2 regions of the Polaribacter sp. SA4-12 genome follow, and region 2 is predicted to be linked to the other one. Evidence: riboswitches for the same ligand, from Rfam matches in the RefSeq annotation. Region 2 holds a riboswitch; the other holds the start of a gene.

Region 1 (11,586 bases), 760 kb from region 2:
CAGAGCCTAACAAACGTAAATCTCCACCTAACTCTAGAGCATTTGTAACTGTTAAGTTTACTCCATCTACAATTGTTAAAGTTTGACCGTTTTCTACATTTAAACAATCACAGTTTGTATCTGATGTAATTGTTATATCGCCTTGTACTCTTATTCCTAAAAGTAAATCTGTAGCACTGTCATCGGGCACACCAGAATTATTTCCACCAGACCAACTTCCGTTATATACAATTTCATTATCTGCACATTCTATAAAGTCAAAACTAAGAACATCTGTATGTGCAACTGCATATAATACATCTTCGGCATCATTAACTGTAAAAGCTAAATCTGTAAATGTAAATTCTAAATTTGCTGCAGCCTCATCACTATTTATATGACTATTTGCTTTTCCTATAAAACTTAATTGGGCTTCTGTATTTGAGTTAAGAGTTAAAACTACTGTTAGTCCTTCTGGTACATTACCAATAGTAACCTCAGAATCTGAAAATGTACCTGAACTAGCGAAAAAAGTATCTCCTGTTAATGTTATTAAAACAGGATTTGTAGTATCATCTATAGTACCATCATTTGGTGTTTCTGGTAATAATGATTTCATATAATATTGATTCATATCATCACCAGCACTACCAGAGATATAAAATCTTGAACCATCATCATTTAAAAGAATATCTGTAACTGTGATTTCTTCTGTAGCTATAGAAAAAGAATTTGTATTTGATATTGTACCTGTAGTTACATCAAAATTATTTTCTAAAGTAAATTCGTAAATAGTATCTCCTGTATTACCAGCTATATAAAACTTACTTCCATCACTATTAAAAGCAATTCCTTGCGGGGAGTTATCTATAGAAGTTATATTATAATTTCCATCATAGTCGGCTGCAAGTGTTGATAAATCATAATTAGTAGATAATGAAAATTGAAAAACTCTATCTCTTCTATTTCCCAGTAAAAATAGTTTAGATCCATCATCATTAAAAACCATATCTCTTGGACTATTTTCGTTATTTGTTTCAGTAATATTAACGGAAAAAGGACCAGATTTTGTTACCGTAGAAGATAAGTCGAAATTAGTGGAAAGTGCATATTGATTAATTCCATCATCATCATTACCAACTATAAATAAAGTTGAACCATCACCGTTAAAAGCTAATCCTAAAGGTGCTGCTTCTTCAGAAGCAATGGATAAAACACTTTCTAAAGAACCTGTACCAATATCATAAGGTACAGAAAGGTGAATTTCTAGTACTGTGTCTGAAGAGGAACCTATAACAAATAGTTTTGTACCATCATTATTAAAAACCATACCATGTGGAGTTCTTTCAATTGTAGTAAATATATAGGTATCATCTGGTGTTACTGTAAATGTTGAAAGTGCAAAATCATAAGGTGTACTTAATGTGTATTCTTTTATTTCTTCATCAGTATTACCTGCAATATAGAATTTTGTACCGTCATTATTAATTAATAATGCATTAGGAACAGTTTCAGGTAGTGAAATTGATGTTGATGTAATAACTGTAACCGATGATAGAGAATAACCAGTTGCTAAATTATAAGTATTTACATCATCTCCTGCAGCACCCATTATGTATAGTTTTGTGCCATCATTATTAAATTCTATTGCTCTACCATTATTTTCTAATCCTACAACATCAATATCTGCATCTACACTTCCGGCAGTACTAATATCGTAATTTGTATCTAGGCTAAACTCAAAAACATGATCTGCACTTCTATCTAAAATAAATAATTTAGAACCATCATTATTAAACCTAAAACCCGTTAAATTGTCTCCATGACTAGTTGTTGGGCTTAAGTAAGTATCTATAGCTGCTTCGGCATTAAATACAACTGGTGTATCTAAAGTTATGTCTATACTAAAAAGATCCCATGGTGTATTTAGCACAAATTCTGTAACATCATCTCCTGCTCCACCTAAAATATACATTTTTGTACCAGTACTATTAAAAAAAACATCTTCAGGATTACTTTCACTTGGGTTCACCCTAAAGTAACTTTGAATGGCTCCTTTAGTTGATACATCATAATCTGTGCTTAATGAATATTGCAAAACATAATCTCCCCCCGTACCAACAAGAAATAACTTTTTACCAGCATCACCATAAATCATACCGGTAGGACTAGCCTCTTGTCTAGGAATTCCGTATGCTCCAATATGTGTAGAAGTAGAAATATCAAAAGAGTTTGTACCAGAATACGCTAAACTTTGTGCATTATAAGACACTTGTATTAAAGAAAAAAATAAAAATATAGCAATATTTTTTTTTGTCATAGCTAATTATATTTTTAGTGAGATTTAAAATAAATTAGATGATAAATATAAGGGGGTTTAGAGAAAAAAAACTTTTAAAAATCTTATTTTTTTCTAAACATTAACCAAATACCAATTAAAACTAAAGGAATGCTTAAAACTTGCCCTGTATTTAAAGGACTAAAAAGCCATTCTTCTCCCCTAATTTCTACTTGTGGTTCTTTTAAAAATTCTATGATGAAACGTAAAGACCATAAAACCACCATAAATAACCCAAAAAGGTAACCAGTTTGCTTCTTTTTATTTGTTTTCCAATACAAGTGCCACATTACAAAAAACAAGGCTAAATAACTAAAAGCTTCATATAATTGCGTTGGATGTCTTGCTGTTGTTTCTCCTGCAGCTTTAAAGATTACTCCAAAATTAGAACCAGTTTCTTTTCCATAAATTTCTGAATTGAAAAAGTTTCCAAAACGGATAAAAAATCCTGCTAAAGCAACCATAATTGCCAATCTATCTAAAATAAACAACCAAGGTTTTTGTAAGTGTTTTTTTGAATAAAAGTACAATGCAATCGGGATTCCTATTGCTGCTCCATGACTTGCAAAACCAGTAAAACCTGTAAATTTCCATCCTTTTATTATTCCGAATAAAGAATCGTTTGCACTTTCTTTTATTGGTAAAAATATTTCTAATAAATGATTTTGATAATAAGACCAGCTATAGAAAAATACATCTCCTAAACGCATACCTACAAGCATAGAAACAAAAACATACATAAATAAAATATCTAGTTTTTCTTCTGGAATTTTATCTTCTATATAGATTTTTTTCATCAATCTTAAGCCCAATAAAAATGCTGCAACGAACATTAAACTGTACCAACGAATCACAAAAAAACCTAAATCAATCCCTATTGAAGGATTCCACTCTATTGCTAAAAAACTCATATACTTCTTTATATGTCTGGTCAAGCGCAGTCGAGACCTAATTATTAAAACGTAATTTTAAAAAACCTCTCGACTGCGCTCGAGGTGACAATTTTTATTCTTTCTTATCTGGCACTGGATCATAACCACTTCCACCCCAAGGATGGCAACTAAATATTCTTTTTAACGCTAACCAACCTCCTTTAAATAAACCATGTTTTTGTAACGCCTCTATAGTATAATGTGAACACGTAGGACTGTATCTACAAGTTGATGGTGTAAATGGTGAAATTGCGGTTTGATAAAAGCGTACCAACAATATGAATGGAAATGAAAGTATTTTTTTCAAAAACTAAACCCTATTTATTTCTAAAAGTTCTCGATACAATTTCAATAAAAAATCGAAATCACTCGAACTGACAGACTCGTAATTTATAATTAATTTATTAAAAAAGTGGTGCCTTCTTTACCGTCTTTTAATTGAATTCCTAATGCAATTAACTCGTCTCTAATTTGATCTGACAATGCCCAATCTTTATTTTCTCTTGCCTCTTTTCTTAATTTGATTAACAATTCTACGACTCCATTTATTTTTTCTGAATTGTCTTGAGAATTTTCATTCATCAATCCTAAAACATCAAATACAAAGGCATTTATAGTTGTTTTAAGTTCTTCTAAATCATCCGAAGTTAAACTTGCTTTTTGCTCTTTTATTAGGTTGATAACTTTAACAGCATCAAATAAATTTGCAATTAAAATAGGTGTATTAAAATCGTCATTCATTGCTGAATAACATGCTTTTTTCCATTTTTGAACATCAAACGTAGATGTTTTTCCTGCTTCAATTTTAGGAATAAAATTAACAGCTTCCATCAGTTTAGAATGTCCTTTTTCTGATGCTTCTAAAGCGTCTCCAGAAAAATCTAAGATGCTTCTATAATTGGCTTGCAAATTAAAGAAACGAACTACACTTGCAGAAAATGCTTTTGGTAAAAGGTCGTTTTCTCCACTTAAAATTTCATTTGGTAAAATAAAATTTCCTGTAGATTTTGCCATTTTCTGGCTATTTAACAACAGCATATTTGTGTGCATCCAATAATTAACGGGCGTTTTACCACTACACGTTTTAGATTGTGCAATTTCACATTCGTGATGAGGGAATTTTAAATCCATTCCACCTCCATGAATATCAAAACTTTCGCCTAAATATTTTGTACTCATTACAGAACATTCTAAATGCCAACCAGGAAAACCATCACTCCAAGGTGAAGGCCAACGCATAATATGACGCTCGTCTGCTTTTTTCCAAAGTGCAAAATCTTGTGGGTTTTTCTTATCTGATTGTCCGTCTAAAGTTCTGGTATTGTGAATTAAATCTTCCACTTTTCTTCCAGAAAGGATTCCGTAATTTTCTTTTTTATTGTATTCTAAAACATCAAAATATACAGAACCATTTACTTCATAAGCAAAACCTTTATCCATGATTTCTTTAATCATTTCTATCTGCTCAACAATATGACCTGTTGCAGTTGGCTCTATACTTGGTGGTAAAAAGTTGTAGTTTTTTAATACATCATGAAAGTCTACAGTGTAACGCTGTACAACTTCCATTGGCTCAATTTTTTCGATACGTGCTTTCTTCGCAATTCGGTCTTCACCTTCATCTGCATCGTTTTCTAAATGACCAGCATCTGTAATATTACGCACATAACGCACTTTATAGCCTAAATGTAATAGGTATCTATACACAACATCGAAGAACATAAAGGTTCTAACATTACCTAAATGTGCGTTGCTATAAACTGTGGGACCACAAACGTACATACCTACGTATCCGTCTGTTATGGTTTTAAAATCCTCTTTAGTTTTGGTTAAAGAGTTATATACTTTAAGTTGATTTTCTTTGTAGAGTTCCATTAAAAAAATTACTATTTACAGCCGATAAAGATAGGCACTTTAAAAAGAATAGCGAAATGGAATTTGTTAGAAGTTTGGTAAATAAAATGTATCTAATTTATTTGATAACTATAGTACTATATTCTGCATTCAATTCAATTTTATTTTTTGTGTTTTCGTTTGATATATTTGATGTTGTACTTATCTCATTCGTCTTTATTACTTTATTTATAACACCAAAAGATGTTTTGTTATCTAATTTACTCGTGTTGATATTATATATAAAAGATGTTTTTACATCACCCAAAAGAATAGAAGCATCTGAGTTACTTAAGTTTAATACAAACTTGCCAAAATTAGGATTAAAACGATTAATCGTCAATTCACCAAACTTATCAGAAAGGTGTACGTTTTCATTAATAAGGCTAATATTTAAGCCTGAAGAATTATTAGATAATGTTGTATTTGTAACTGATGCAATTTTTGCATCAGTTACATTATTTAAGAATAAAGTACACCCGTTTAAATCGTTTATAGAAACCTTAGAATAATCTATCGTTAGTCTTCCTCCATTTAAATTACTCGCATCAAAACCACCATAACTTACTTTACCAAAAGCTTTTGTGTTTGGTAATTTGACTTTACAATGACGTGTATTTAAGTTGAAAGTTGCATTTTTTGGAACTTTAATTTCTAGTCTTTTTTTAATCTTAATTTTCTTTCCATTGATGGTTAAATCATTTGAATTCGAATTAAAATTTAACTTCATTTCCATTATATGTTTCTTAGCTTCTGCTAACTCCTTTTTAATCTTCTCTTTGTCTATTTTTTTGATTTCTAGCCTTGCTTTAGCCAAACCTTCTTTAATTTCTTTCATCTTAATTTTCCTAAGACTTTTCTTAGACTCAATAAGATTCTTTCTCATTTTAATCTTTGCAACAGACATTTTCTCTTTTAACTCTTTGTATTTTTTACTTTTCTTAAAAGCGTCCCATTCCTTTTTAGATTTTATACTAATTTTATCTTCACCATCATTCCATTCAAAAGAATAATCTCCATCTTTACCAACTATCTCATCAAGATTTTCTAAGTCTTCTAAGATGTGCATTCCATCAAAATCGAAGTCAAAATCAAAATCCATTTCAGGGATTACAATCGCTTCAAAATTTGGCATTTCAATATCTGGCATTTCAATATCAGGCATTTCAATATCAGGAAAGTTAAAATCTGTATCATTAAAAATGATAAAATCGTTTCTAAAACCTAAAGAATTGTTACCCTGAGAAGTAATTTTTACTTTACTTTTATTCCCTAAAGCTTCAAAATTCCAATTTTTAAAATACTTTTCTGCTTCTTCTTTAGAAAGTCCTTCAATTTCTATAAATGCCTCAACTTGCACTTCATTTTTATTCCAAGTACTTACATTTATTTCAGTGTTAGAAGCATTTATGGCAACTTCTACGTCTTTATTTACTTTAAATTTTTCTGTAAACTTTTCATCAAACTTTTGGGCAAAAGTTGTTCCTAAAAAACAGATGGCAATTAAAGTTAATATTGGTTTATATAATTTGTGTTTCATTTTGTTTTGTGTTTAAATTTTTAAGTTGTTTTAATTGCTTTTGCAAGCGTTTTAACAGCTGTAAGCGTAATTGTAAATTACTAATCAATGCATCTATTATTGAATCATTAACCCCATTTGTATTGAGCTCTAGCGTTAACGATTTGTAATTTTTGGTGAGTTCTGCTATTTTAAATAAATAACCATCAACGATTTCTTTATTCTCCTCAGTTAAATCTAACTGACTAATTTCTAAATCGATACTCTTTATATAATATGTCTCTATGGTTTGAAATTCCGGAGAAATACTACCTAAACTAATTTCCTTTTGTACAGAACTTGTTTCAACATCTTTTATATTCGTTGCATTTTCTGTTGGATAAAATTTAATAGCCAAACTAATTAACAACACAATCGAAGCTGCTACAGACAACCATTTATAATTTTTCTTTTTGGTTTTTTGTTGATGCATTTCTGACTGTAATAAAGCTTCAAACTTATTAGAATGATTTGCAGATAATTCTACATTTTCTTCCTGATAACCTTTTAATGAATTTCTAATATCTTGCTGCATAACTCGTATTTTTTAATGCTTCTTTCAGTATTTTTTTCCCTCTTAATAAATGTGTTCGAGAAGTAGTTTCTGTAATTTTTAAAACTTCCGATATTTCTTGATGATCATAGCCTTCCAACAAATAAAGCGTTAAAACCAATCTATATTTCTCTTTTAAACCGTTAATCTCTTCTACAATTCCTTCAATTGAAATATCACTATCAACATTCCAATCATCTTCATCTGCTTTTGCAATTACTTCTTCATTTATAGAAACCAATTCCAGTTTATTTTTCTTTAATTGATCTATACTTTGGTTGATCACAATTCTTTTTAACCAAGCCCCAAAAGCGACTTCATTTTTATAATTTTCGATATTCTTAAACGCCTTTATAAAAGCATCTTGCATAACATCTTCTGCTACAAATTTGTCTTTTACATATCTAAAAGCGACCAAGAACATTGCCTTGCAATACAAATTATACAACTGCATTTGTGCTTTGCTGCAGTCTTTTTTGCATTGGTCAATAATTGGTTGATGTAGTTGTTTGGTTGATCTCATTAAAACTTTCTTACACTAAAGACGATACATTTTTGGTTATGTTGCAAAATGCAAAATATTTATGATTAAATTTACATATTAACTTTTACAATGGATAAAAAATCATCAGCATTACATGAAAAAGAAGGTGTTTCTCAACCAGAAACAACCAGTAAATCTGCTGCAGAAAAAATAAAATTAAACAGAGCTAAACAAAGTTCTGTAGACACTTTTGTTTCTCAAATTTTAGAAGGAAACATTACTTTTTTGAGTCGTGCTATTACTTTGGTAGAAAGTACAAACCCAAAACATCAACAAAAAGCTAACGAAATTTTAGAACGTTGTTTGCCTTATGCTAATAATTCTGTAAGAATAGGAATTACAGGAGTTCCTGGTGTTGGAAAAAGTACGTTTATAGAATCTTTTGGAAAGCATTTAACTAGCCAAGGAAAAAAAATAGCCGTTTTAGCGGTAGATCCAAGTAGCTCTGTAAATAAAGGTTCTATTTTAGGTGATAAAACAAGAATGGAAGAATTAGTAACTGATAAAAATGCTTTTATTAGACCTTCTCCTTCTGGAACTTCTTTAGGTGGTGTTGCACAAAAAACACGCGAAAGTATTATACTTTGTGAAGCTGCTGGTTTTGATACGATAATTATAGAAACTGTTGGTGTTGGGCAGTCTGAAATCGTTGTTCATTCTATGGTAGATTTCTTTTTATTATTAAAATTAGCTGGCGCTGGTGATGAGTTACAAGGCATTAAACGCGGAATTATAGAAATGGCAGATGCTATTGTTATTAATAAAGCAGATGGCGATAATGAGAAAAATGCTAAAATTGCCAAAGTAGCATTTAATAGAGCATTACATCTTTATCCTATAAAAGAAAGTAAATGGCAACCAAAAGTACTTACTGCAAGCGCGTTACATAATTCTGGAATCTCAGAAATTGATACAATGATTACTGATTATATTGCATCAACAAAAGAAAATAATTATTTCATCAAAAAAAGAAATACTCAAAATAAATATTGGCTTTTAGCAACTATTGAACAACAATTAAAAGATAATTTTTATAAAAACCCGAAAATTAAGGATGCTTTGGCAAAAGAAATAAATAATTTAGAAAACGGAAAAACAACACCTTTTAATGCTGCTAAAAAGCTGTTAGAATTGTAATTAAGTTTACTTTTAAATTAATAATTCGCTTCTAAATTAACTTCAGACTTAAACTACGTAATTAAGTTTTAAAACAACTCAAAACCATTATACACATTAGGTTTTTGAAACTAAAAACACCACATATTTAACACTAAAATAATGTGTTCATAAGTTTCTTAACAAGTTATTCTAAACTACAGACATACGAGCTAAATGATTTCTAAATTTGAATAGAATTTGGTTTTAATAACAATATCAATTGTTAAAATTAAAAGGGAAATAGGTGAAAAACCTATACTGTTCCCGCAGCTGTGAGCTCTATTAAAAGTTTTTCATTCTTTGTCACTGTTTATTATTTTATAAATGGGAAGACGTAAAATCTGGAGTAAGTCAGAAGACCTGCCAATTTCAAATTAGTCAAACTTTCGGGATAAAAGTTATGGCACGATGTATCTACTTAATTTTTGGGTTATCGTACCTTTTTGACACATTATTAACCATCAATAAGTAGGTCTTATTGATTATAATATTCGTGAAAATGAATTATTCTAACATCCAGATTGTTCTCCAAGAAGTTCCTGGTGAAATCAGTATTTGTTTTAGTATTTGTGGTTGTCAAATTCGTTGTAAAGGCTGTCATTCTCCCTTTCTTTGGAAAGAAGAAAACGGACAACAACTCTCTACAAAAACATACCAAGAAACATTAAAAAAATACAAAGGCTTTGCAAGTTGTGTTTTATTTATGGGAGGAGAATGGCATCAAAAAGAGCTAAGTCATCACCTTAAATACGCCCAAAAAGAAGGATATAAAACCTGCCTTTATTCTGGTAGAGATTCCATTGATAAAAATCTCCTAAAACACCTTACTTGGGCTAAAACCGGAAAATGGAACGCTAAAAAAGGAGGTTTAGAAACCCATAAAACAAATCAGCAATTTATAGAAGTACAAACAAATACTATTTTAAATCATTTATTCCTAAAAAACTAATGCCCTATGATTAGATTAACTCAGAAACAAATAGATCAAAAAATTGATTTTATTGACAATTACATTAATGCTAACAATGCTGCTGATGGTTCTAAATTAGATGCCAATGCTAATGTTTCCTCAAAAAATATTGCAACTATGGAAGCTGAATTAAATAAAGACATTAATGTTCAAGTGAATAGGCAATTAGTAAAAAATAAAATTGAACAATTGTTCGATAAAGACTTGGCTAACGAATATGTGAGACAGATTGAGGCTCATGAAATTTATGTACATGATGAAACATCTTTAAAACCTTATTGTGTTTCTATTAGTATGTATCCGTTTTTATTTGATGGACTTACAAAACTTGGTGGAGAAAGCAGAGCTCCTCAACATTTAGAGAGTTATTGTGGTGAATTTGTAAATCTTGTTTTTGCGGTAAGTTCTCAATTTGCAGGTGCTTTGGCAACGGTAGAGTTTTTATTGTACTTCGATTATTTTGCAAGAAAAGATTTTGGAAATGATTATTTAAACACGAATACAAAAACAGTTTCTAACCACTTACAACATGCCGTTTATGCTATTAATCAGCCTGCTGCTGCAAGAGGTTACCAATCTGTATTTTGGAATATTTCTCTTTATGATGAAAAGTATTTTGATAGTTTGTTTGGTGAATTTGTTTTTCCTGATATGTCAAAACCTGAATGGGAAAGTCTTAAAAAACTGCAACAATTCTTTATGAAATGGTTCAACAAAGAAAGAGAAAAAGCAGTATTAACTTTTCCTGTTGTTACTGCTGCAATGTTAGTAAAAGATGGCAAGCCTGTGGATACTGAATTTGCAGATATGTGCGCTACTGAATTAAGCGAAGGAAATTCATTTTTTATATATCAATCTGAAAGTGCAGATAGTTTAGCTTCTTGCTGTAGATTAAGAAATGAAATTAGCGATAATACGTTTAGTTATTCACTTGGTGCTGGTGGAGTTTCAACAGGTTCTATTAACGTGATTACATTAAATATGAATCGCATAATTCAGCAAGGAAAAAACCTTAAATGTGAAATAATTAAAATTCAGAAATACCAAATTGCTTACCGAAAATTAATTGAAGAATATAAAGATGCAGGAATGCTTCCTGTTTACGATGCTGGTTTTATATCACTTGACAAACAATTTTTAACCATCGGAATTAATGGAATGGTAGAAGCTGCAGAAAGCCAAGGAATAAAAGCAGAAAATAGTACTCTTTATAAATACTTTGTTGCAAAACAATTAAAGGTAATTTATGATGCTAATAAAGAAGCGAAAGCAAAATATGGTTACATGTTTAACACAGAGTTTGTACCCGCAGAAAATTTAGGCGTTAAAAATGCGAAATGGGATAAAGAAGATGGCTTATTTGTACCTAGAGATTGTTATAATTCTTATTTCTACCCTGTAGAAAGTACTTCGGTAAACACTTTAGATAAAATAATTTTACATGGTACAGATATTATTAAATATTTAGACGGTGGTTCTGCGCTTCATTTAAATTTAGAAGAAGCTCCAAATAAAGAAGGATTTTTAAAATTAATTGATGCTACAGCTAAAGCTGGATGTAATTACTTTTGTTTTAATGTGAAAATTACTATTTGTAATGATTGTGACCATATTGAAAAGAAAACACTTCAAAAATGTAATAAATGTAATTCTAAAAATAT
Region 2 (11,586 bases):
CGTTTCGATGCAAAAATTACACTTCCTTGGAACATTCAATCACAAACAAGAATATTTTATAGAGGCCCTAAAAACGATGCTCAAAGTAATGTAAAAGGTATTTTATCTGCAAATTTAGCATTTAGTAAAGACATCTTAAAAGACAAAGGAACCTTAGTTTTTAATGTTAGTGATGTATTTAACACCAGAAAATACCAAGTTGAAAGTTATGCTCCAAGTAGAGAAAACCCAACAAATATTACAGATCAAACGTTTCAAAGAAGAATGCGTCAAATATCTTTGAATTTTACATACAGATTTAATCAGAAGAAAAATCAGAGAGGAAGAAAATCTGGTCAAAGAGAAAATTCTGGTGGTGATGGAGAATTTTAAAATTTAAATTTGGGCGTTTAAACGGGCTTTCCGTACTCGCTTTTTTTCCGAAAAAGAAAAAAGAGCTCAAACAAATACTTCAATCCCTAACGCTCTCACTCAAATCCATAAAAAAACTCGTTCAATTTCTTGAACGAGTTTTTACTTTATAAATCGTCTCGACCTGAAATAGTGTCACATTTAACACTATTTACTTATTGAGATACAAGATTCAAATTACAAAAAGCAAACACAAAAGGATTACAGTTTAAGTTTAAAACTACAGATTGTTCAAGAAATATAACAATGATTATTAACCATAACAAGAGCTTTAAATAAGTACGGAATTCAATACTGCTTCTACTATTCTCACTTGATTAAAAGAGTCTAGTAACTTTGATTATCAATAGACAATCAGAAATGGGATGTCAATATTATTAGATAAGAATAAAATAATACCAAGAATAGCTGAACAATATGATTCTTATGAAAATACAATTACAGAAAGAATAAATGGAATAATAAAACAAGAATTCAATATTGATTAGTATAATACAAAATTAAAAAAAAGATAGTGCAAAATGATATAAAAATATACAATAATTTTAGGCAACATTTATCTAATTATATGCTCACTCCTAATCAAATGCATCAATAAAATCAAAAAAGGCAGTGATATAAAATCACTACCTTTAGTTTATTAACTTTGTAACGCTATTTCAGGACGTCACATACTTTCCTTTTTCAAAAGATTTTTCTTAATTAAAATATATTTTTGAAGCTCCTATTGCAACAGACTTCGTTTGAGTCTTTACTTTAGTAGTAATATCAAACACATTAAGCGTGCTTTCATCAGTAAAACTTGCGTTTAAAGTAAATAATGAATTACCTTCTACTTCAATTCCGTATAAATAACCTTCTGCAGTAACTATTTCTGTAGTAGATAAACTAGTAGCATCTACGTCTATAGAATAAATTTTACCACTTAAAGCATAATAAATTGTATTATTTTCTAATACCATTAAAGAAGGATGTTCTCCACTTGCAAAATCTAATTCACTAACAATTGTATTGTTAGAAACATTTATTGTAATAATACTTCCTATTGTATTACCAATAACACTCCAGCTAGCATCATATTGAACAGCTCCTTCTGATAAAACAACTAATTGTCCATTGTTATTAAAGAACATTTCATCTGGTTTATCGCTTACAGTAATTTCTTCTACACCTTCTGTGGCAATATCAATTACAGAAATTATATTATTAGATCCCCAACCTCCTTTGTGAGAAACATATAATTTTCCATTACTTTCAATAATTCTTTCTGGCCCACTACCAATGTTTATTTTCTTGATAAAATCATAACTAGTAAGATCGTAAACAGCAACATAAGCTTCCGTTGTACCCCAGTTTGTAACATACCCTTTGTTATCTGCAACTGTCATAAACCTAGGAGTTGCTAGTTCTTCAGAAATTGTAGCTTCTTTTATAAATGAATATCGATCAACAACAGTAATCGTGTTCTGGTTATCTACAACAATAAAAGCGTTATCAGTATCAAAAGCCATTGATTGTAAATAAGTTCCTAATTCTGTCGAATTTACTTTTTTGTAAATTGTATTTTCTGCAGTTTCATAATCATCAGATACAAAAGAAACAGAACCTGTACCAGCACCACTACCTTCTCCACTAATTAATACTCCTCCATCATAATCACCTCTTGGTAAACTTGGTGAGTCATCTGTACATGAAGTAAATGCAATTGCTCCAAATACTAAGGCTGCTAGTAATTTATTAATTCTCATTGTTTAAAATTTATAGTTTATATTTAAATTAAAGTTTCTGTTTGGCATTGGTCTTCTTGGTTGCGTAACATAATTTTTGTCGAACACATTATTAATTTTAAAACCAATCGTAATTTCTTTTTTTATGTTTTTTGTAATTCTATAATCTCCTCCAAGGTTTCCAACAAAAAAACTAGGAAGCATAAAATCTTTAGAATTACTTTCTGTAGTAAAAATTTCTCCTGTGAATAATTGTTGATAGAAAAAACTGATTCTTTTATGAGAATACCCAAAACTTCCATTAAACAGATGTTTAGGTACAAAAATTAAAAACCTTTGAGTATCTTTATCTTTAGCTTCGGTGTAACTATAATTTGCTCTAAAATCAATAAAATGATTGTTATAGTTTTTAGCATAAGAAAGACTAAGTTCTACTCCTTTGTTTGCTACATTAGAAAGGTTAATTGGCGTCCATATACCTGGTCTACTAGAATCTCCATTTGGTGTCCAAACAATTTTATCTTTAGCAGAAATGTAAAATACTCCCAAATCTGCAGAAAATTTCTTTTTCTTATAAATTACTGCAAACTCACCCTGAACTGCTGTTTCTGGAATTAAATTTACGTTTCCTTGACCTGGCCAATACAAATCATTGTAAGTTGGTACTCTATAATTTTTAGAGGCATTCGCTCTCAAAGAAATATTTTTAAGCACCTTGGCTTTCATCCCTAAAGAATAACTATTAGGAACATTATAATCAGAATTAAAGTCTTTTCTCACCTTTAAATCAAAGAAAACTGTATTTAAAATATTTTGATTATAGATAAATGATTGTGAAAACTGTCTTCTATTTTTTTCTCTAATTTGATCTGTTTTACCAAAAACAGATTCATACTCAGAATAGGATGTTATCTTCGCATTTATTGATGAAATTTTATAAGCTACATCATAATTAATCAAATAACGTTTCGATTTTCCAAAATTAAAATCATCTACTAATTTATTATCAAAAAACTGATATTCTTGCGTTAAAAAAGCTAATTTCAATTCGTGATTAAACTTATTATTCTGATAATTATACACTAGGAGATTTCTATTATTGAAATCTTTGTATTTATCATTTGCTCCTGATGGATTTGGTAACTCTCCAGAAAACAAACGTTTACCCACATAACTTGTACTATAAAATTTAAGTTGTGATTTTGGATTAAACTTATAAGCTAACCCAATACTCATATTGAAGTTATTATATGCACCATTAAAGTTTTTTAAATCGGTACCTAATAATTTATAATCATTTTCAGATTCATTATAAGACATTCCTAATTTTAAGGCTAACTTTTCTGTAGATAATTTAAACTTATATAAAGTATTATAAGTGCTAAAACTACCTATTGAACCCACAAATTGATTCACAATTACTTTCTTAGACTTGTATAATAATTGATCATTTAAATGGATTGTACCACCAACAGCACCAGAACCATACTCAATACTTCCTCCTCCGCTTCTAACATCAATCGCATCAAATAAACTAACAGTTAATGAGTTAAAACCTGTTTGACCATTATTAACAGAATTTATATTTATCCCGTTCCAAATAACAGCTGTATTAGAAGAACTTGTACCTCTAAAACTAGCTGTACTTGTACCTCCAGAGCCATATTCTTTTAAATAAATTAAAGAGTTAAAACGTAAAAGTGAAGTAAATGATTCTGTATTTTTAGTGATAATAGAATCGTTTAATACCTGAATTTTATATCCTTTAGAGTTTTCTATTTTTTTATCAGCAACAACAATAATTTCTTTCAAAACTGTTCTTATAGAATCGTTTTGAGCCAAAATAGCATGTGTAATAACAAAAAAAGTTGTAAAAAGTAAGTGTTTCTTCATAATCCATTTAACCTTTATCCCGAAAGTTTTAATTGTTTAAAAATCGAGGCAGGTCTCCTGGCTTGCTTTATGTTATTATACCTTCCCAACATATATGTCAGTGGTAAAAGAGCTAATAACATCTTCTAATGAAGTGCTGAAATAAATTCAGCATAAACTTACAGTTGCGGGAACAGCTTCGGTATTTAACCGAATTCCCTTTTAATTTGTTCTCAGAAAGAACAAAACCCTAATTTTCTGCAAATGTAGATTATTTTAATAATTAAAAACCACTATTTTTAAATTTATATGCTAATTATTTAACTATTTTTAACAGTTCTGAATAAATCATTTTAGAGAAACATTGTATTCAATTTAATAAAGTATTCGCAGAAGATTATTTGAGCAGAAAAAACCTGTATTCTAACTTACAACGATAAGAACTTATTTTATCTAAAAAGTAATTCCACTATAATTTCTTATAAATCGATATCACAAACCCTTTAGTTTCCCTTTAAACCAAAAGAGAAAAAATCATTTTTAAGTATTTTTAAATCAATAGTTTTACATAGTAATTAAAATATCCTTTACTTTTTAAAGAAATGTTTCTAACCTTTGCATTTATATATTTTTAAAATTATGATTCATTATATTTCTGGAGGAGAACGTTCTGGCAAAAGTAGTTTTGCTCAAAAAATGGCGGAAGACATTTCTAAAAATCCTTATTATTTGGCAACTTCTAGAATTTGGGACGAAGACTTTAAAGCAAGAGTAAAAAGACATATTTCTGATAGAGATGAACGCTGGACAACCATTGAAGAAGAAAAAAATATTAGTGCAGTTATTCCTGATAAAGCAACTGTAGTTATAGACTGTGTTACTTTGTGGCTAACAAATTTTTATGTTGACACAAAATATGATATTGAAGAATGTTTAAAACTAGCCAAAATAGAAATAGAAAAATTAGTAGAAATAGATGCCAACATCATCATTATTTCTAACGAAATAGGCATGGGATTACATGCTACAACCGAATCTGGTAGAAAGTTTACAGAACTACAAGGTTGGGTAAATCAATTTATTGCAAACAAAGCCAACAAAGCCACTTTTATGGTTTCTGGATTACCTCTAAAATTAAAATAAAACATGACTTCAACAATTAAACCTCTTTGTAAAGAAATACAAATAGCACTTCAAAAAAAAATAGATTTTAAAACAAAACCTTTAGGTTCTTTAGGACTTTTAGAAACTATTGCAATTAAAATAGGAAGCATACAAAACACACTAACTCCAAAAATTACAGAACCAACAATTGTTGTGTTTGCAGGAGATCATGGAATTACAAAAACGAAAGGTGTAAGCCCATATCCACAAGAAGTAACACAACAAATGGTGTTCAATTTTTTAAATGGTGGCGCAGCAATTAATGTTTTTTGCAAACAAAATAGTATCAATTTAAAAATTGTTGATGCCGGTGTAAATGTCGATTTTGATCAAAATAATGAATTAATTTCAGCAAAAATTGCAAAGGGAACAAAGGATTTTTCTTTAGAAAAAGCCATGACAACTGAGCAATGTAATTCAACCTTAGAAAAAGGAAAAGAAATTGTAAATACATTGTTTCATAAAAACTGTAATACGATTGGTTTTGGTGAAATGGGAATTGGAAATACTTCTTCTGCTGCACTTTTAATGAGTTATTTTACAGCAATTAATATTGAAGATTGTGTTGGAAAAGGAACTGGATTAGATGATAAAGGTCTTCAACAAAAAAAGACAATTTTAAAAGAGGTTTACCAAAAACATATAAAAAATATAGACTCGCCAACAGAAGCACTCGCAACTTTTGGTGGTTTCGAAATTGTAATGATTGCTGGCGCTATTTTAGAAGCTGCTGCTTTAAAAATGACTATTTTAATAGATGGTTTTATTGTTACATCTGCATTATTAGCGGCAAATGCTATTGATAAAAATGTATTAGATTATTGTGTTTTTACGCATACATCTGGTGAACAAGGACATCAAAAAGTATTAGATTTTCTAAAGGTAAAACCTGTTTTAAATTTAGGTTTACGTTTGGGAGAAGGTACTGGTGCTGCAGTTGCATTTCCTATTATAAAATCTTCTGTTCAATTTTTAAATGAAATGGCAACTTTTGAAAGTGCTAATGTAAGTGAAGCTTAAATCTATGAAAAAAGAAATCCATTATTTTTTAACTGCAATACTTTTCTTTACAAGGATACCTTGTCCTAAATGGGTAAATCATTCGTCAGAAACACTAAATAAAAGTAATAGATATTTTTCTTTAGTTGGTATTTTAGTAGGATCAATTGCTGCTCTTGTTTATTACATATCAACGTTTCTTTTTACTATAGAAATTGCTATTGCATTAAGTATGATTGCTTCTGTTTGGACAACCGGAGCTTTTCATGAAGATGGTTTTGCAGATAGTTGCGATGGTTTTGGTGGTGGTTGGACCAAAGAAAAAATTTTAATAATAATGAAAGATTCTAGATTAGGAACTTTTGGTGTTATTGGGTTATTTTCTATTCTGATTTTAAAATTTTTAGCAATAGAAGCATTAAGCGTTTCTACTATAAATATTCCACTCCTTATTATTTCTGGTCATGCAATTAGTCGTTTTATAGCTACTATCCTACTCTACACACATCCTTATGTTAGAGATATTGATAGTTCTAAAATAAAACCAACAACAACTCAAATGAGTCCAAAATCTTTAGCAATTTCTTTCTTTTTTGGAATTTTACCACTTTTATTTTTTAAAAATTATTGGGTTTTTCTAAGCCTTTTACCATTATTAATATCGTATTGGTATTTAGGAGGCTTTTTTAAGAAATGGATTGGTGGTCAAACTGGTGATTGTGCTGGTGCTTTACAGCAAGTTGCTGAAGTTGTTTTTTATCTTTTTATACTTGTTTTATGGAAATTATACTAATTAGACACACAACTCCTAAAATAGCAAAAGGAATTTGTTATGGACAGGCTGACCTTGATATTACTGATACTTTTTTAGAGGAAATAAAACCTATTATTAAGGAGGTATCTGTAAATAATGATGAAATCATTTACTATAGTAGTCCACTTAAAAGATGTAAAAAACTAGCAGAAAAGCTTTCAAATAAAGTCATTTTTGATGATCGCCTAAAAGAGTTAGATTTTGGAGATTGGGAGTTACAAAATTGGAACGATATCAATAAAGAAGAATTAGATCATTGGATGAATAACTTTGTAAAGGTCGCCACTACAAATGGAGAATCTTATTTAGATTTACATGCCAGAACTACTGATTTCTTATTAGATATAGCCAAACAAAAGCATAAAAAAGTTGTTATTATAACGCATGCTGGTGTTATTAGAAGCTTATATTCTTTTATCAAAAAAACTTCATTAGAAAAATCCTTTGATTTAAAATTACAATATTCACAGGTTTTAGAAATAAAATATTAAAATGAAACACATTTTATCGCTCTTAATTATAAGTAGTTTCTTTTTTTCTTGTCAAAATAAGTCGGATCAAAAAACAGTAAATAAATCTGTAAAAAGCACCATAAAATATGCTAAAGGATTTGATATCGTTACAATTGGTAATCAAAAAAAATTAATCATTAAAAAACCTTATCAAAACGCGAAACACGAATTTACATACCTACTTGGTAATAAAACAGATCTTAGTAAAAATGAATTGAAAATACCAATTAAAAACATTGTGGTAACAAGTACTACACACATAGCAATGTTAGAACAAATTGGTACTGAAAATTTTTTAAAAGGATTTCCACAAACAAATTTTATTTCATCAGAAAAAACAAGAAAACGAATTGCAGATAGCAAAATCATAGAACTTGGTAATGAACAAACTATTAATACAGAAAGGTTAATAGAATTAGCTCCTGAGCTTGTAATTGGTTTTGGGTTAAATGGAAATAATAAATCATATAAAACAATTGAGAGAAACGGAATTCCTGTTATTTACAACGGAGATTGGCTAGAAGAAACAGCATTAGGACGCGCAGAATGGGTAAAGTTTTTTGGTGTTTTATTTAACAAAGAAAAAGAAGCTGATAGCCTTTTTAATATTATTGAAAACAATTATTTAGCTGTTAAAAAAATAGCTTTAAAAGGGGGGGGATTTCCTTCAATTATATCTGGAAATTTATTTAAAGACACTTGGTATATGCCTGCTGGAGAAAGCTTTATTGCTACCTATTTTAAAGATGCAAATACAAACTACTTATGGAAAAACACGAAAGGAAATGGTAGTTTACCTTTAAGTATTGAAAGCGTTTTAGACAAAGGAAAAGATGCTACATTCTGGATTGGTTGTGGTTTATTTGAGAATAAAGAAGACATGTTAAGGTCTAACCAATATTACAATTCATTTACTGCTTTTAAAGAAAAAGAAATTTACACATATGCAACAAAAAAAGGAGCAACTGGAGGTCTTATTTATTTTGAAAAATCTCCAACAAGACCCGATTTGGTTTTAAAAGACATTATTAAAATTACAAATCCAGATTTGTTGCCTAATTACACCTTGACTTTCTTTGAGAAAATGAATTAGAAGTTCTATTTAATAACTTTAAGTTATAGCTCTTTATTTAAATAGCATTCCTTTTTTTATTCAAATTAAAATGATTTTTACAAACAATCTTGTAAAATCGTTTCCAAATTTAATACCTTTATCACTTAATTAAATTGTAAGAAATGAGAATAGAAAATGAGTTAAAATTAGGTTTTAAAGATGTTATGATTCGCCCAAAACGATCTACATTAAAATCTCGTTCACAAGTAACTTTAGAAAGAGAATTTACTTTTTTACATAGTGATGTTGTTTGGAAAGGAATACCGATTATGGCTGCAAACATGGATACTGTTGGTACTTTTGAAATGGCAGAAACTTTAGGGAAACACAATCTTTTTACAGCAATTCATAAACATTATTCTTTGGATGAATGGAAAGAATTTGCATCAAAAGCTGATGAAAAAACATTAAAGAATATTGCTGTAAGTACAGGAACAGGTAAAGATGATTCAGAAAAAGTAAAACAAATTTTATCTGAATTCCCTCAAATAAATTTTATTTGTGTTGATGTTGCTAACGGATACTCAGAACATTTTGTAGATTTTGTCAAAAAAATGCGTAAAAACCATCCAAATAAAGTAATTATTGCTGGTAATGTTGTTACAGGAGAAATGGTGGAAGAATTATTATTAGCAGGTGCAGATATCATTAAAGTTGGTATTGGTCCAGGTTCTGTTTGCACAACTCGTGTAAAAACAGGCGTTGGTTATCCACAATTATCTGCAATTATAGAATGTGCAGATGCAGCTCACGGTATGGGAGGGCAAATTATTTCTGATGGTGGTTGTAAAACTCCTGGAGATATCTCTAAAGCTTTTGGTGGAGCTGCAGATTTTGTTATGCTTGGAGGAATGCTTGCTGGTCACACAGAAAGTGGTGGGAAATTGATTGAAAAAGATGGAGAGAAATTCAAAATTTTCTACGGAATGAGTTCAGAAACAGCAATGACAAAACATGTTGGTGGTGTTGCAAATTACAGAGCATCCGAAGGAAAAACTGTTGAAATTCCTTTTAGAGGAAATGTAGATGATACCATTATAGATATTTTAGGAGGAATTAGGTCTACATGTACTTATGTTGGAGCTAGTAGATTAAAAAACTTAACAAAAAGAACCACTTTTATTAGAGTTCAAGAACAAGAAAATCAAGTGTATACGAAATGAAAAAAGTAAATTTAATTCCGATTTTATTATTCTTATTGATCTCTATTTCTTGTAAAAAAGAAGTTGTTAAAGTTGATAAAAAAGTACAATCAGAAAGTACCATTAAATATGCAAAAGGTTTTGACATTATAAATGATAATGGAACAAAAAAACTAATAATAAAAGCTAGTTATCAAAATTCTGATGATATATTTGAATATGAAATTCATAATAAAAATTCTACCAAAAATATTAAGTATACAGACTTAAATATTGAAGTTCCAATTGAAAAAATAGTAGTAACCTCAACAACTCACATACCTATGTTAGAGTTATTGAATGAAGAGACTGCAATTGTTGGTTTTCCATATTCTAAATTTGTTTCTTCAGAAAAAACAAGAGCCTTAATTGATGCAGGAAAAATTACTGAGGTTGGAAAAGAAACTTCTTTAAATACCGAAATTCTATTAGATTTACAACCAGAATTAGTTGTTGGTTATAGTATTTCATCTGCAGATAAATCTTTAACCACCATTCAAAAAGCAGGAATTCCTGTAATGTATAATGGAGATTGGCTAGAAGAAACTCCATTAGGAAGAGCAGAGTGGATTAAGTTTTTTGGCGTTTTATTTGATAAAGAAAAACAAGCTGACAGTATTTTTAAAGTTATAGAAAGTAATTATTTAGACGCTAAAAAAATTGCTTTAAAATCTGATAAAAAACCTACAATTCTTTCTGGTGCTATTATGAGCAAAGATATTTGGAATTTACCAGGAGGTGAAAGTTTTGTTGCTACCTTCTTTAAAGATGCAAACTTTAAGTATCTATGGAAAGATACCAAAGGAAAAGGAAGTTTATCTTTAAGTTTTGAAAGTGTTTTTGATAAAGGACAAAATGCAGATCTTTGGCTTGCTCCTGCTCATTATACAACAAAAGAACAATTGATAAAAAGCAATCCTTTATATACAGAATTCGATGCTTTTAAGAACGATAACATTTATACACCAATAAGTTTAAAAGGTAAAACGGGCGGTATTATTTATTATGAATTAGCTCCTACTAGACCTGATTTAGTCTTAAAAGACTTGATTAAAATTGTACAACCAGAATTACTCAAAGAATATGAATTTACTTTCTACAGAAAATTAAATTAAGTTGTTTTTTATGAAAAAACTAAGACCAAAATCTAATATTGATGAGCTTTGTTATCCTTTTATGTATGAAGAGTCTTCTCTTTGTGATTATGAAATAGAAACGGACCAACTTACACGTATGGTTGCTTGGGCTATTGATGAACTTTCAATATTAAAATTAGAATATCCTAATAGTAAAGATTTAGAAAACCTAGGACAAGAACTAGATTGGTTATTGCCTCTTTGTTATCATCTTAACGGTTCTATTAGAGGAAAACTTGCTATTACAGAAAATGATCATCAACAATTATTAGATCATTATAGAAATATGAAAATAGTTGTTGAAGATGCTATTTCTAGCTTTGTTTTACCAGGAGGAAAATCTCCTGTAGGAATATTGAATCAGTGTTCTTCGATTTCTAAAAAAGCAATTAGATTAATGGTAATTATCCACAATAATGAGAACAAAGAAGTTGCAGATATTTTACCAAAATTCGCAAATTTACTTTGCAACTATTTTTTTACAGCCACAATTCTAATCAATAAAGTAACTGGTTTTAAAGAAACTCCTTTTATTAGTAAAAGCTATTAATCATTTAGTTTTAAGTAATATTATGCTGATGTTATTTCGTTGAAAACTCAAAAGCAGCAGTAGCATGAATTGTTGTAGTATCAAAAACAGGAACAGCAACATCTTC

Evidence for each region. A riboswitch is a leader RNA that binds a small molecule or an ion and turns the genes downstream of it on or off. The one in region 2 is predicted to bind cobalamin.
Region 1: linked by a shared signal. The riboswitch ahead of nrdG (anaerobic ribonucleoside-triphosphate reductase activating protein) and the one ahead of BTO07_RS01500 (TonB-dependent receptor domain-containing protein) in region 2 are both predicted to bind cobalamin.

Annotation. Positions count from the first base shown of each region.
Region 1 is NZ_CP019334.1:1,099,689-1,111,274, forward strand. It holds gene BTO07_RS04790 (T9SS type A sorting domain-containing protein) at 1-2,299, opposite strand, end outside; gene lgt (prolipoprotein diacylglyceryl transferase) at 2,383-3,228, opposite strand; gene yidD (membrane protein insertion efficiency factor YidD) at 3,323-3,556, opposite strand; gene cysS (cysteine--tRNA ligase) at 3,646-5,124, opposite strand; gene BTO07_RS04810 (hypothetical protein) at 5,222-6,682, opposite strand; gene BTO07_RS04815 (hypothetical protein) at 6,663-7,235, opposite strand; gene BTO07_RS04820 (RNA polymerase sigma factor) at 7,219-7,776, opposite strand; gene meaB (methylmalonyl Co-A mutase-associated GTPase MeaB) at 7,867-8,934, shown strand; cobalamin riboswitch at 9,138-9,337, shown strand; gene nrdG (anaerobic ribonucleoside-triphosphate reductase activating protein) at 9,455-9,904, shown strand; gene nrdD (anaerobic ribonucleoside-triphosphate reductase) at 9,911-11,586, shown strand, end outside.
Region 2 is NZ_CP019334.1:335,689-347,274, reverse strand. It holds gene BTO07_RS01510 (TonB-dependent receptor domain-containing protein) at 1-372, shown strand, start outside; gene BTO07_RS17615 (hypothetical protein) at 777-899, shown strand; gene BTO07_RS01505 (YncE family protein) at 1,110-2,159, opposite strand; gene BTO07_RS01500 (TonB-dependent receptor domain-containing protein) at 2,163-4,031, opposite strand; cobalamin riboswitch at 4,062-4,278, opposite strand; gene BTO07_RS01495 (bifunctional adenosylcobinamide kinase/adenosylcobinamide-phosphate guanylyltransferase) at 4,650-5,153, shown strand; gene cobT (nicotinate-nucleotide--dimethylbenzimidazole phosphoribosyltransferase) at 5,157-6,194, shown strand; gene BTO07_RS01485 (adenosylcobinamide-GDP ribazoletransferase) at 6,199-6,966, shown strand; gene cobC (alpha-ribazole phosphatase) at 6,951-7,478, shown strand; gene BTO07_RS01475 (ABC transporter substrate-binding protein) at 7,480-8,592, shown strand; gene BTO07_RS01470 (GMP reductase) at 8,736-9,776, shown strand; gene BTO07_RS01465 (ABC transporter substrate-binding protein) at 9,773-10,909, shown strand; gene BTO07_RS01460 (hypothetical protein) at 10,920-11,480, shown strand; gene BTO07_RS01455 (aspartate/glutamate racemase family protein) at 11,512-11,586, opposite strand, start outside.